Regions from separate parts of the Streptomyces sp. NPDC024017 genome, predicted to be linked through region 3. Evidence: riboswitches for the same ligand, from Rfam matches in the RefSeq annotation. Region 3 holds a riboswitch; each other region holds the start of a gene.

The links. A riboswitch is a leader RNA that binds a small molecule or an ion and turns the genes downstream of it on or off. The one in region 3 is predicted to bind cyclic di-AMP.
Positions count from the first base shown of each region.
Region 1: another riboswitch for cyclic di-AMP. It lies ahead of AB0G20_RS31570 (C40 family peptidase); the one in region 3 lies ahead of AB0G20_RS13555 (LysM peptidoglycan-binding domain-containing M23 family metallopeptidase).
Region 2: another riboswitch for cyclic di-AMP. It lies ahead of AB0G20_RS22595 (M23 family metallopeptidase); the one in region 3 lies ahead of AB0G20_RS13555 (LysM peptidoglycan-binding domain-containing M23 family metallopeptidase).
Region 4: another riboswitch for cyclic di-AMP. It lies ahead of AB0G20_RS32760 (NlpC/P60 family protein); the one in region 3 lies ahead of AB0G20_RS13555 (LysM peptidoglycan-binding domain-containing M23 family metallopeptidase).

Region 1 covers NZ_JBEZYZ010000013.1:181,436-183,609, forward strand. The annotation lists gene AB0G20_RS31560 (ATP-dependent Clp protease proteolytic subunit) at 1-48, shown strand, start outside; gene AB0G20_RS31565 (hypothetical protein) at 56-364, shown strand; cyclic di-AMP (ydaO/yuaA leader) riboswitch at 701-913, shown strand; gene AB0G20_RS31570 (C40 family peptidase) at 917-1,390, shown strand; gene AB0G20_RS31575 (DUF6328 family protein) at 1,473-2,102, shown strand.
Region 2 covers NZ_JBEZYZ010000008.1:117,086-119,259, forward strand. The annotation lists gene AB0G20_RS22590 (pitrilysin family protein) at 1-909, shown strand, start outside; cyclic di-AMP (ydaO/yuaA leader) riboswitch at 1,102-1,265, shown strand; gene AB0G20_RS22595 (M23 family metallopeptidase) at 1,279-2,067, shown strand.
Region 3 covers NZ_JBEZYZ010000004.1:490,401-492,574, reverse strand. The annotation lists gene AB0G20_RS13555 (LysM peptidoglycan-binding domain-containing M23 family metallopeptidase) at 135-1,061, opposite strand; cyclic di-AMP (ydaO/yuaA leader) riboswitch at 1,066-1,227, opposite strand; gene AB0G20_RS13550 (alpha-galactosidase) at 1,536-2,174, opposite strand, start outside.
Region 4 covers NZ_JBEZYZ010000014.1:104,378-106,551, reverse strand. The annotation lists gene pcrA (DNA helicase PcrA) at 1-853, opposite strand, end outside; cyclic di-AMP (ydaO/yuaA leader) riboswitch at 1,168-1,340, shown strand; gene AB0G20_RS32760 (NlpC/P60 family protein) at 1,349-2,174, shown strand, end outside.

The DNA.
Region 1 (2,174 bases), on a different contig from region 3:
ATCATCCCCAGCCGCAAGGCCACCCTGGCCCCGCCGACCGGACAGTGAGGCCCAGGTGCTCCCGCCCGAACTGCCGCCGCTGCCCGCCCTGACACGCGCCGAGGCGGAACTGATCGACCGTTACCTCGAGGTCGTCGACCTGCTCGGCCGTATCAACCCGGCCCAGGACGGCGACACCTACCGCGGACTGCGTGCCGCCCAGGCCCTGGTCGGCAAGGCGACCGCGCTGCGTGACGCGCTGACCCTGATGCACCAGCGGGGCGAGACGGAACTGCACGCCGGCACGCTGACCCGGGCGCTGCGGGTGCTGGACGGCGAGCGGCGCACGGCCCGGCTCACCCTGCCCCCGGAGTCCGTCAGTTGACGCGCAACCGTCGGTCCGGACTCCCGCCCCGTCGGCGGAGCGTCCGGACCTGAGTTGAAACGGACCAAAAGACGTACCCCTGTTCGGAGTAGGGGGGAGACCAATTTTGGGACCGTTTCAGTTGCGCAACGCGCGTAGCCCGCGGACGGAATGGGGCATTCCGTCGCTGGTCCGGCGCTCCGCGAACCCGTGGACAGTGGCTCGAACGCACACGTGTCCACCCGAACGGGTGAGTGGTGAGTAACAACACAAATCCCCGGTTCCGTTGGGAAATCCGGACAGCCATGAGCCAAGATCCCTGTCTGACGACAAGCCCCCGCCGCTGTGGCGGGGCGATCCGGGCGGACGCCGAGTCCTGCCGCCGCCCGGATGACCGGTCGACAGGAGTGGATCGGCAGGAGTGGAGGACCCAAGCACGACGGGTCGCCGGGACGGTCACGCCATGACCGGACACGAGCAGCCCTTGGGGTGAAGCCGCGTCAGCGGCCGGGCAACTTTGTCAGCCCGAATCCGACAGGTCATCCTTCACAGGCGGCTGACGAAGGGTTGCGCATGACTGCGCTCAATCGTGTCCCGTCGCTCATGGCCCGGGCCGGCACGGCCTCGGCGCTCACCATCGCCGCCGTGGGCGGCTCGATCGTGGCGCCCGGCTTCGCCTCCGAGGCCGCGGCAGCCACACCGGCGACCAAGGCACTCCAGATCGCGGCCTCCAAGAAGGGTTCACCCTACAAGTACGGGGCCACCGGTCCGCACCGGTTCGACTGCTCCGGGCTCACGCTCTACTCGTTCAAGAAGGCCGGCAAGAAGCTCCCCCGCACGGCTGCCCAGCAGTACAACAAGACGCGCCACATCTCCGCCAAGAACCGCAAGGCGGGAGACCTGGTGTTCTTCCACTCGGGCAGCAACGTGTACCACGTCGGTATCTACGCGGGTAAGAACAAGCTCTGGCACTCCCCGAAGAGCGGAGACGTGGTGCGACTGCAGAAGATCTGGACCAAGAGCGTCTGGTACGGGCGCGTGAAGTGACCCGCCCGGCGTGCGGCGGCGTCCCTGACACGCCGCCGCGCGCCGGAGCGTGACATGGGCTCACGTGGATACCCGTGACCCCATGGCCGAGCACCGTCCCTGCACCGCGCGCAACGAGACTCCGCTGCAACGCGCCGACCGCAACTTCGTCGAGCTGCTCCAGGAACTCCGCGTCACCCAAACGGGTGTGCAGATCCTCTTCGCCTTCCTGCTGTCGCTGGCCTTCACGTCGCGTTTCGAGGACCTCGACACGGTCCAGCGCGTCACCTACGTCATCACGCTGCTGCTGGCCGTCCTCGCCGCCGCGCTCTTCACCGCACCGGCCGCGCTGCACCGCTCCCTCTTCCAGCAGGGCGCCAAGCCCCGCATCGTCCAGGTTTCCTCGCGACTGGCCACCACCGGCCTGAGCGTGCTGGTGTTCGCGTTCAGCGGTTCCGTGTTGCTGGTGGTCGACGTGACCACGGGCCGGACCGGTGGTATCGCCGCGGGCGCCGCGACCTTCCTGGTCTGCGTCGGCCTGTGGGGGCTGCTCCCGCGGCTGGTGCGGCGGGCGGGGCTGCGTGGGGAGGCGGACGGCACCGGGGGGACCACCGAGGAGGAGCCGGCCCGGAGCGACGTCAGGATCCCCGCACCGCTGCGGCGTACCGTCAAGCAGCCGTCGGGGCTTCGAGGGACGGCAGCGCACCGGGAGGCGTCGGCACGGCAGCGGTGACGGCCGCGGGCTCCGGCGGGTCGCGAGGCTCGGAGGGGCGTCGTAGCCGTGCGGGCGGCCCGGATGTCGGTC
Region 2 (2,174 bases), on a different contig from region 3:
CGTGGCGCCAAGGAGCTCTCCAAGGAGCTGTTCCCGGCGGACTCGCGCATGTCGCGGCCGCGGCAGGGCACCGAGGAGACCGTCGCCGCGATCGACTCCGCGGCCGTGCGCGCCTTCTACGAGAAGCACGTCCGCCCCGCCACGGCCACCGCCGTGGTCGTCGGCGACCTCACCGGCATCGACCTCGACGCCCTGCTCGGGGACACGCTGGGCGCCTGGACGGGCTCCTCGGCCGAGCCACGTCCGGTGCCGCCGGTGACCGCCGACGACACCGGCCGGGTCGTCATCGTGGACCGTCCGGGCGCCGTCCAGACGCAGCTGCTGATCGGCCGGATCGGCCCGGACCGGCACGACCGTGTGTGGCCCGCGCAGGTGCTCGGCACGTACTGCCTCGGCGGCACCCTCACCTCCCGCCTGGACCGCGTGCTGCGCGAGGAGAAGGGCTACACCTACGGCGTACGGGCGTTCGGCCAGGTCCTCAGGTCCGCCCCGGACGGCACGGGTGCCGCGATGCTCGCCATCAGCGGTTCCGTGGACACGCCCAACACCGGCCCCGCCCTGGAGGATCTCTGGACGGTGCTGCGCACCCTCGCCGCCGAGGGGCTGACCGATGCCGAGCGGGACGTCGCCGTGCAGAACCTGGTCGGTGTGGCGCCGCTGAAGTACGAGACGGCGGCGGCCGTCGCGAGCACGCTGGCCGACCAGGTCGAGCAGCATCTGCCCGACGACTACCAGGCCACCCTGTACCGGCAGCTCGCCGCGACCGGCACCGTGGAGGCCACCGCGGCGGCCGTGAGCGCCTTCCCGGTGGACCGGCTGGTGACCGTCCTCGTCGGTGACGCGGCGCAGATCAAGGCACCTGTCGAGGCCCTCGGCATCGGCGAAGTCACCGTCGTCGCCGCCGAGTAGCGGCACGCGCGCGTAGGGGCCCTGGTTGTCTTCCGAGGCACCAGGGCCCCTTTATGCCCGAATTGATACGGAGGTTGCCTGTCTGCCCTGTGGGATGCGCTACAAAAGCCGGGATTCGTTTGGGAATTGAAAGTGGCGCCGCTTAGCGTCATCCGGGCTGTTCGTCAGGCAGTGCGCCGCACCCGCGGCACCGGACAGTCATCGCCGAGTCCCCGTACGGCGCGAGCCAGGGGAGCCGGGGACCCACCGCAGTCCCTGGGGTGAATCGGACGCCCGCGCGAGCCGCGAGGGAGTCCGTAGGAGACCTTCCTGCTCCGAACCCGTCAGCTAACCCGGTAGGCGAGAAGGAAGGAAAGGACCAGCCACCACATGGCGTTCACTCGCGCCACCGGGAAGCACCGTCGTCCCAGCAGGATCCAGCGCGGCACCGCCCGCGCGGCCGGCGTCGCGGCCCTCGCCACCACCGGCGTGATCGGCACCGTGGCGGCCCCCGCTGCCTTCGCCGCCGAGCCCAGCGCCGAGCAGACGGGCCTCACTCCCGTCGTCACCATGGGCGACACCGTGGCCCAGCAGATCGACGCCCAGGCCGTCGCGCAGCAGCAGGCCGCCGACGAGGCCGCCGCCAAGCAGAAGGCCGAGGAGGCCGCCCGCAAGCGCGCCGCCGAGGTGGCCGAGAAGGCCAAGGAGGCGGCCGAGAAGGCCCGCGAGGCCAAGGAGCGCGCCGCCCGCGAGGCCGAGCGCAAGCGCCTCAACACCTTCGTGCCCCCGATCTCCGGCTCGTACGTCTCCACCAGCTACAAGGCCAGCAGCGGCCTGTGGTCCTCCGGCAGCCACACCGGTGTCGACTTCCACGCCGCCAGCGGCACCTCCGTCCACGCGGTCGGCGCGGGCACCGTCGTCGAGGCCGGCTGGGGTGGCTCCTACGGCAACCAGATCGTGATCAAGATGAACGACGGGACGTACACCCAGTACGGCCACCTGTCCTCCGTCGGCGTCTCGGTGGGCCAGCAGGTCACCCCCGGCCAGCAGATCGGCCTGTCCGGCGCGACCGGCAACGTCACCGGTCCGCACCTGCACTTCGAGGCCCGTACGAGCCCCGAGTACGGCTCGGACATCGACCCGGTCGCCTACCTCCGCTCGCACGGCGTCAACCTCTGACCGGAACCTCTCCGCTGTTCCAGAAGCCCCGGCTCCCCGAGCCGGGGCTTTCGGCGTTTGTGGCCGCCCGCTGTCCAAAAAAAATCCATGGATTCCCGGCTGCCGTC
Region 3 (2,174 bases):
GATGCGATCACTGTGTCGCAACTGCCGCCCCCTGTCGATCCCTTGAGGCGTTCGAGGCGGACACACCGAAGGCCGGACCCGGGGATCGGGGTCCGGCCTTCGGTCGCGTGTCAGGCAGGTGGTCGTGCGGTCGGTCAGCCGACGGAGACGCCGTGCGAGCGCAGGAAGGCGACCGGGTCCACGTCGGAGCCGTAGTCCGGCGTGGTGCGGATCTCGAAGTGCAGGTGCGGTCCGGTCACGTTGCCGGTCGCGCCCGACAGGCCGACCTGCTGCCCGGCGGTCACGGTCTGGCCGGCCGAGACGGAGAGCTGGGACAGGTGGGCGTACTGGGCGTAGTGGCCGTCGTTCAGCTTGATGACGACCTGGTTGCCGTAGGCGCCGCCCCAGCCGGCGGAGACGACCGTGCCCGCGCCGACGGCCTTGAGGGAGGTGCCGGTCGGGACGACGAAGTCGACACCGGTGTGGTAACCGCTGGACCACATGCTGCCGGACATGCGGTACGGCGTGCCGACGGTGGCACCGTCCACCGGGAGGGCGTAGCCGCTGGAGTTGCTCTCGGCGGCGGGCTTGGCGGCGGGCTTGGCGGCGGCCGGCTTCGCGGCGGTCTCCGCCTTCGGGGCCGACTCGGCGGCGGACGACTTGGAGGCCGACGACTTCGGCGCGGACGGGGCCGCGGGCTTCGGCGCGCTCGCCGCCTTCTTGCCGATCGACAGCTTCAGGCCCGGGTGAATCAGCGACGGGTCGGAGCCGACGGCGTCGCGGTTGTCCGCGTAGAGCTTCTTCCAGCCGCCGCTGACGTTCTGGTCGTCGGCGATCTTCGCGAGGTAGTCGCCGGCCTTCACGGTGTACGTGCGGGCACCATTGGCCTTTTCGGCAGCCTTCTTCTCGGCGGCCGGAGCGGACTGGACGGCCTTTTCAGGAGCCGACTGCGGGGTGGCGGCGTGGGCGCCGGCGGCCCCCATGAGCGGCAGGGCGAGGGCGGCCCCGCCGGTTCCGGCGACGGCGATGGAGCGGGTGAAACGCTGAGTCTTGGGGCGGCGGTGCTTACCCTTCGCGGGCATGGCGAATTCCTCTCCGTCGCCTGCGAGGTGAGCTGTCGGGTGCGAGCTGGAGATGCCCGGCCGCGCCAGGGCGCGGCTTAACCCCAAGCCGTTCCGGGAACCGGAACAGGCGTCTTACCTGTGGGTCCCCCGCTCCTGCCGTACGTCGGGTCAGTGTGTGGGGCTCCGGGCGGCGGCAGGATTAGGCGTCCGTCCGGATTGGTGTGGAACGTAAGCGACCACGACGCAATAGGACAAGCTTGCGGTTGCCCATGACGGTGTTTTTCTTGACGCGTCGGCACATGTGACGTCACCGAGCGTGGATTACGGATCTCCCGCTTTCCTCAATATCCCTGAATAACGCCAGAATTACGTGAACATGGCAACAACACATCGTCACGAATATGACGATGGTCACGCACCCCGACCTCATCTCCTTTACGATCGGGGCACGTTACCCCTTAACGACTTAAGCGCCCTATTCGGACAGAAGGGCTACTTCCGCTTAAGGCGGACGACCGTGGCGTCCAGATCCCCGCACAGGCCGACCCGCAGTCCGTGATGGAGCAGTACGGCCCCTCGGTGAACTTCGCCCGTTTCGAGGCATTCGTACGATGCCGCCGGGTCGAGGCCGCGCAGCCGGAGCGCCGGCACGGCCTCGCCGTAGCGCTGCGCCTGGAGCCAGGCGAGGACGACGGTCTCGTCGCCGAGGGCGTACTGCACGGCGCTCAGTCCGCCCTCCGGGGGACGCAGCCGGTACAGATCACCGCGCTGCACCACCGGCCGGATCTCCTTGTAGAGCCCCACCCACTCCCGCGCCTCGGCGAGCTCCTCGCTCGTCCACTTCGTGAGGTCGCCGCCGACGCCCAGCACGCCGGCCATGGCACTGACGAAGCGGAACCGCAGGGAGCTGGCCCGCCGGTTGAGCATGGCGTTCGGGCTGTCGGTGACCCAGGCGGCCATGACCCGGGCCGGATGGATCTGGCTGAAGCCGTGCTGGATGGCGAGCCGGTCGAGCGGGTCGGTGTTGTCGGAGGTCCACACCTGGTCCGTGCGGCTCAGCACGCTGAGGTCGATCCGCCCGCCACCGCCCGAGCAGGACTCGAAGGCGACGCCCGGGTGGGCGGCCCGCAG
Region 4 (2,174 bases), on a different contig from region 3:
CGTCCACCAGGACGTGCCGGAAGCGGCGGCGGTAGTGCTCGGCGACGTCCGGGAAGGCGCGCAGCAGATTGACCGTCGTCATGATCAGGTCGTCGAAGTCGAGGGCGTTCGCCTCGCGCAGCCGCGACTGGTACATGGCGTAGGCCTGGGCGAGCGTCTTCTCGAAGCCGTCGGTGGCCTGGGCTGCGAAGTCCTCCTCGTCGATCAGCTCGTTCTTCAGGTTGCTGATCTTGGCGCTGAAGGACTTCGGCGGGAAGCGCTTGGGGTCGAGGTCCAGGTCACGGCAGACCAGGGCCATCAGACGCTTGGAGTCGGCGGCGTCGTAGATCGAGAAGGAGGAGGTGAAGCCGAGCTTCTTGCTCTCCCGCCGCAGGATGCGCACGCACGCGCTGTGGAACGTCATGACCCACATGGCGTTCGCGCGCGGGCCGACGAGCTGCTCGACGCGCTCCTTCATCTCGCCGGCGGCCTTGTTGGTGAAGGTGATCGCGAGGATCTGGCCCGGGTGCGCGCCGCGCTCGGCGAGCAGGTGGGCGATGCGGTGCGTGAGCACCCGGGTCTTGCCTGAGCCGGCGCCGGCCACGATGAGCAGCGGGGAGCCGGAGTGGACGACGGCGGCGCGCTGGTTGTCGTTCAGCCCCTCCAGGAGGGCGGCGGTGTCCACCACCGGGCGGGGGGCGCCGTCCCGGTAGTAGGCGTCCCGGTCCGGGGGCACGTCGAACTTCCCGCCGAACAGATCGTCCGGAATCGGCTCCGGAACGTGATCGTCCTCGGGTGGCGGCGGGGGCTCGTCCGCGGGGCCCCGCTGGGCCTGGAGGTTCGCCAGGAAGCTGTCGTCAAAGAGGCTGCTCATCGCTCTCCGAGTCTAGGGCGCCCCACTGACAGCCCGCCGCCGCCCTGAGAACATCGCCCCGCTCCCGGCATCCCGCCGACCGCCCGGCGGCCCATTGTCGCCCTCCATGACCGCTTGATCACGGTCTGCCACACCCCCCGCAATTGCGGACCATCCATGACCAACCATCCCTGATCATTCACTCTCCGCAACGCTCAGGAATAAGGTCACGAAAATGTATCGGGCATATCACCCATCAACCTTCACAAGGGCCACACGAGTTGGCTACCGTGCGACCAGGCCGCACGACCCCCACCGGCGAACGTCGCCGGGCCGCGCGGCCTCCGCCGAGTCCGGCGTGCCGCAGCGGCAGCCGGAGCCGGGGACCCAACCGTGAACCTGGGGTGAATCGGCCCGACTCCCTGTGCGGAGAAGGCCGTAGGGCAAACCTTCCGAACCACCCGCCCGAACCCGACAGCTAACCCGGTAGGCGGAACATGGAAGGAGTCGCCTCCCTTGGCGTCGCACCGCAAGTCGCGTCCTACGGGTACGCGCGTGGCAGGCATACGGACCCCCGCCCTCGCAACGGCGGCCCTCACGTCCGTGGCCCTGCTGTCCCAGTCGGCCAACGCCGCACCCGAGGCCGACGACAAGCCCAGCCTCGAGGAAGTCGAGAAGAAGGTCGACGACCTGTACCGCCAGGCCGAGTCGGCGACCGACAAGTACAACGCGGCCAAGGAGAAGACCGCGAAGCAGCGCAAGCGCGTCGACACCCTCCTGGACGACGTCGCCCAGCGCACCCAGAAGCTCAACGAGGCGCGCGAGGAGCTGGGTTCCTTCGCCTCCGCCCAGTACCGCACCGGCGCCGCCGCCCCGGACACGGCGACGTTCCTGCTCGCGGACACCCCGCAGGACTACTTCGACCAGAACCAGCTGATGGACCGGATGACGGGCCGTCAGAAGGTCGCGGTCGACGACTACGTCACGCAGCAGTCCGAGACGATGAAGAAGCGCCAGGAGGCCACCGACAGCCTGGAGACGCTGACCGAGTCGCAGGGCGATCTGAAGACGGCCAAGGCCACCGTCCAGCGCAAGCTCGCCGACGCGCGCGAGCTGATGTCGAAGCTGACCGCCGAGGAGAAGGCCCGGCTCGCGGCGATCGAGAAGGAGAAGCGCGAGGAGGCGGCCCGCAAGGCCGCCGAGCTGGCCCGGCAGCAGGCCGCGCAGCAGAAGGCGCAGGACGAGGCCGCTCAGCAGCAGGACAGCGGGTCTACGTCCTCGGGGTCCTCGACCTCCGGCTCGTCCACCTCGACAGCCCCGGCCGACTCCTCGTACGCCACCA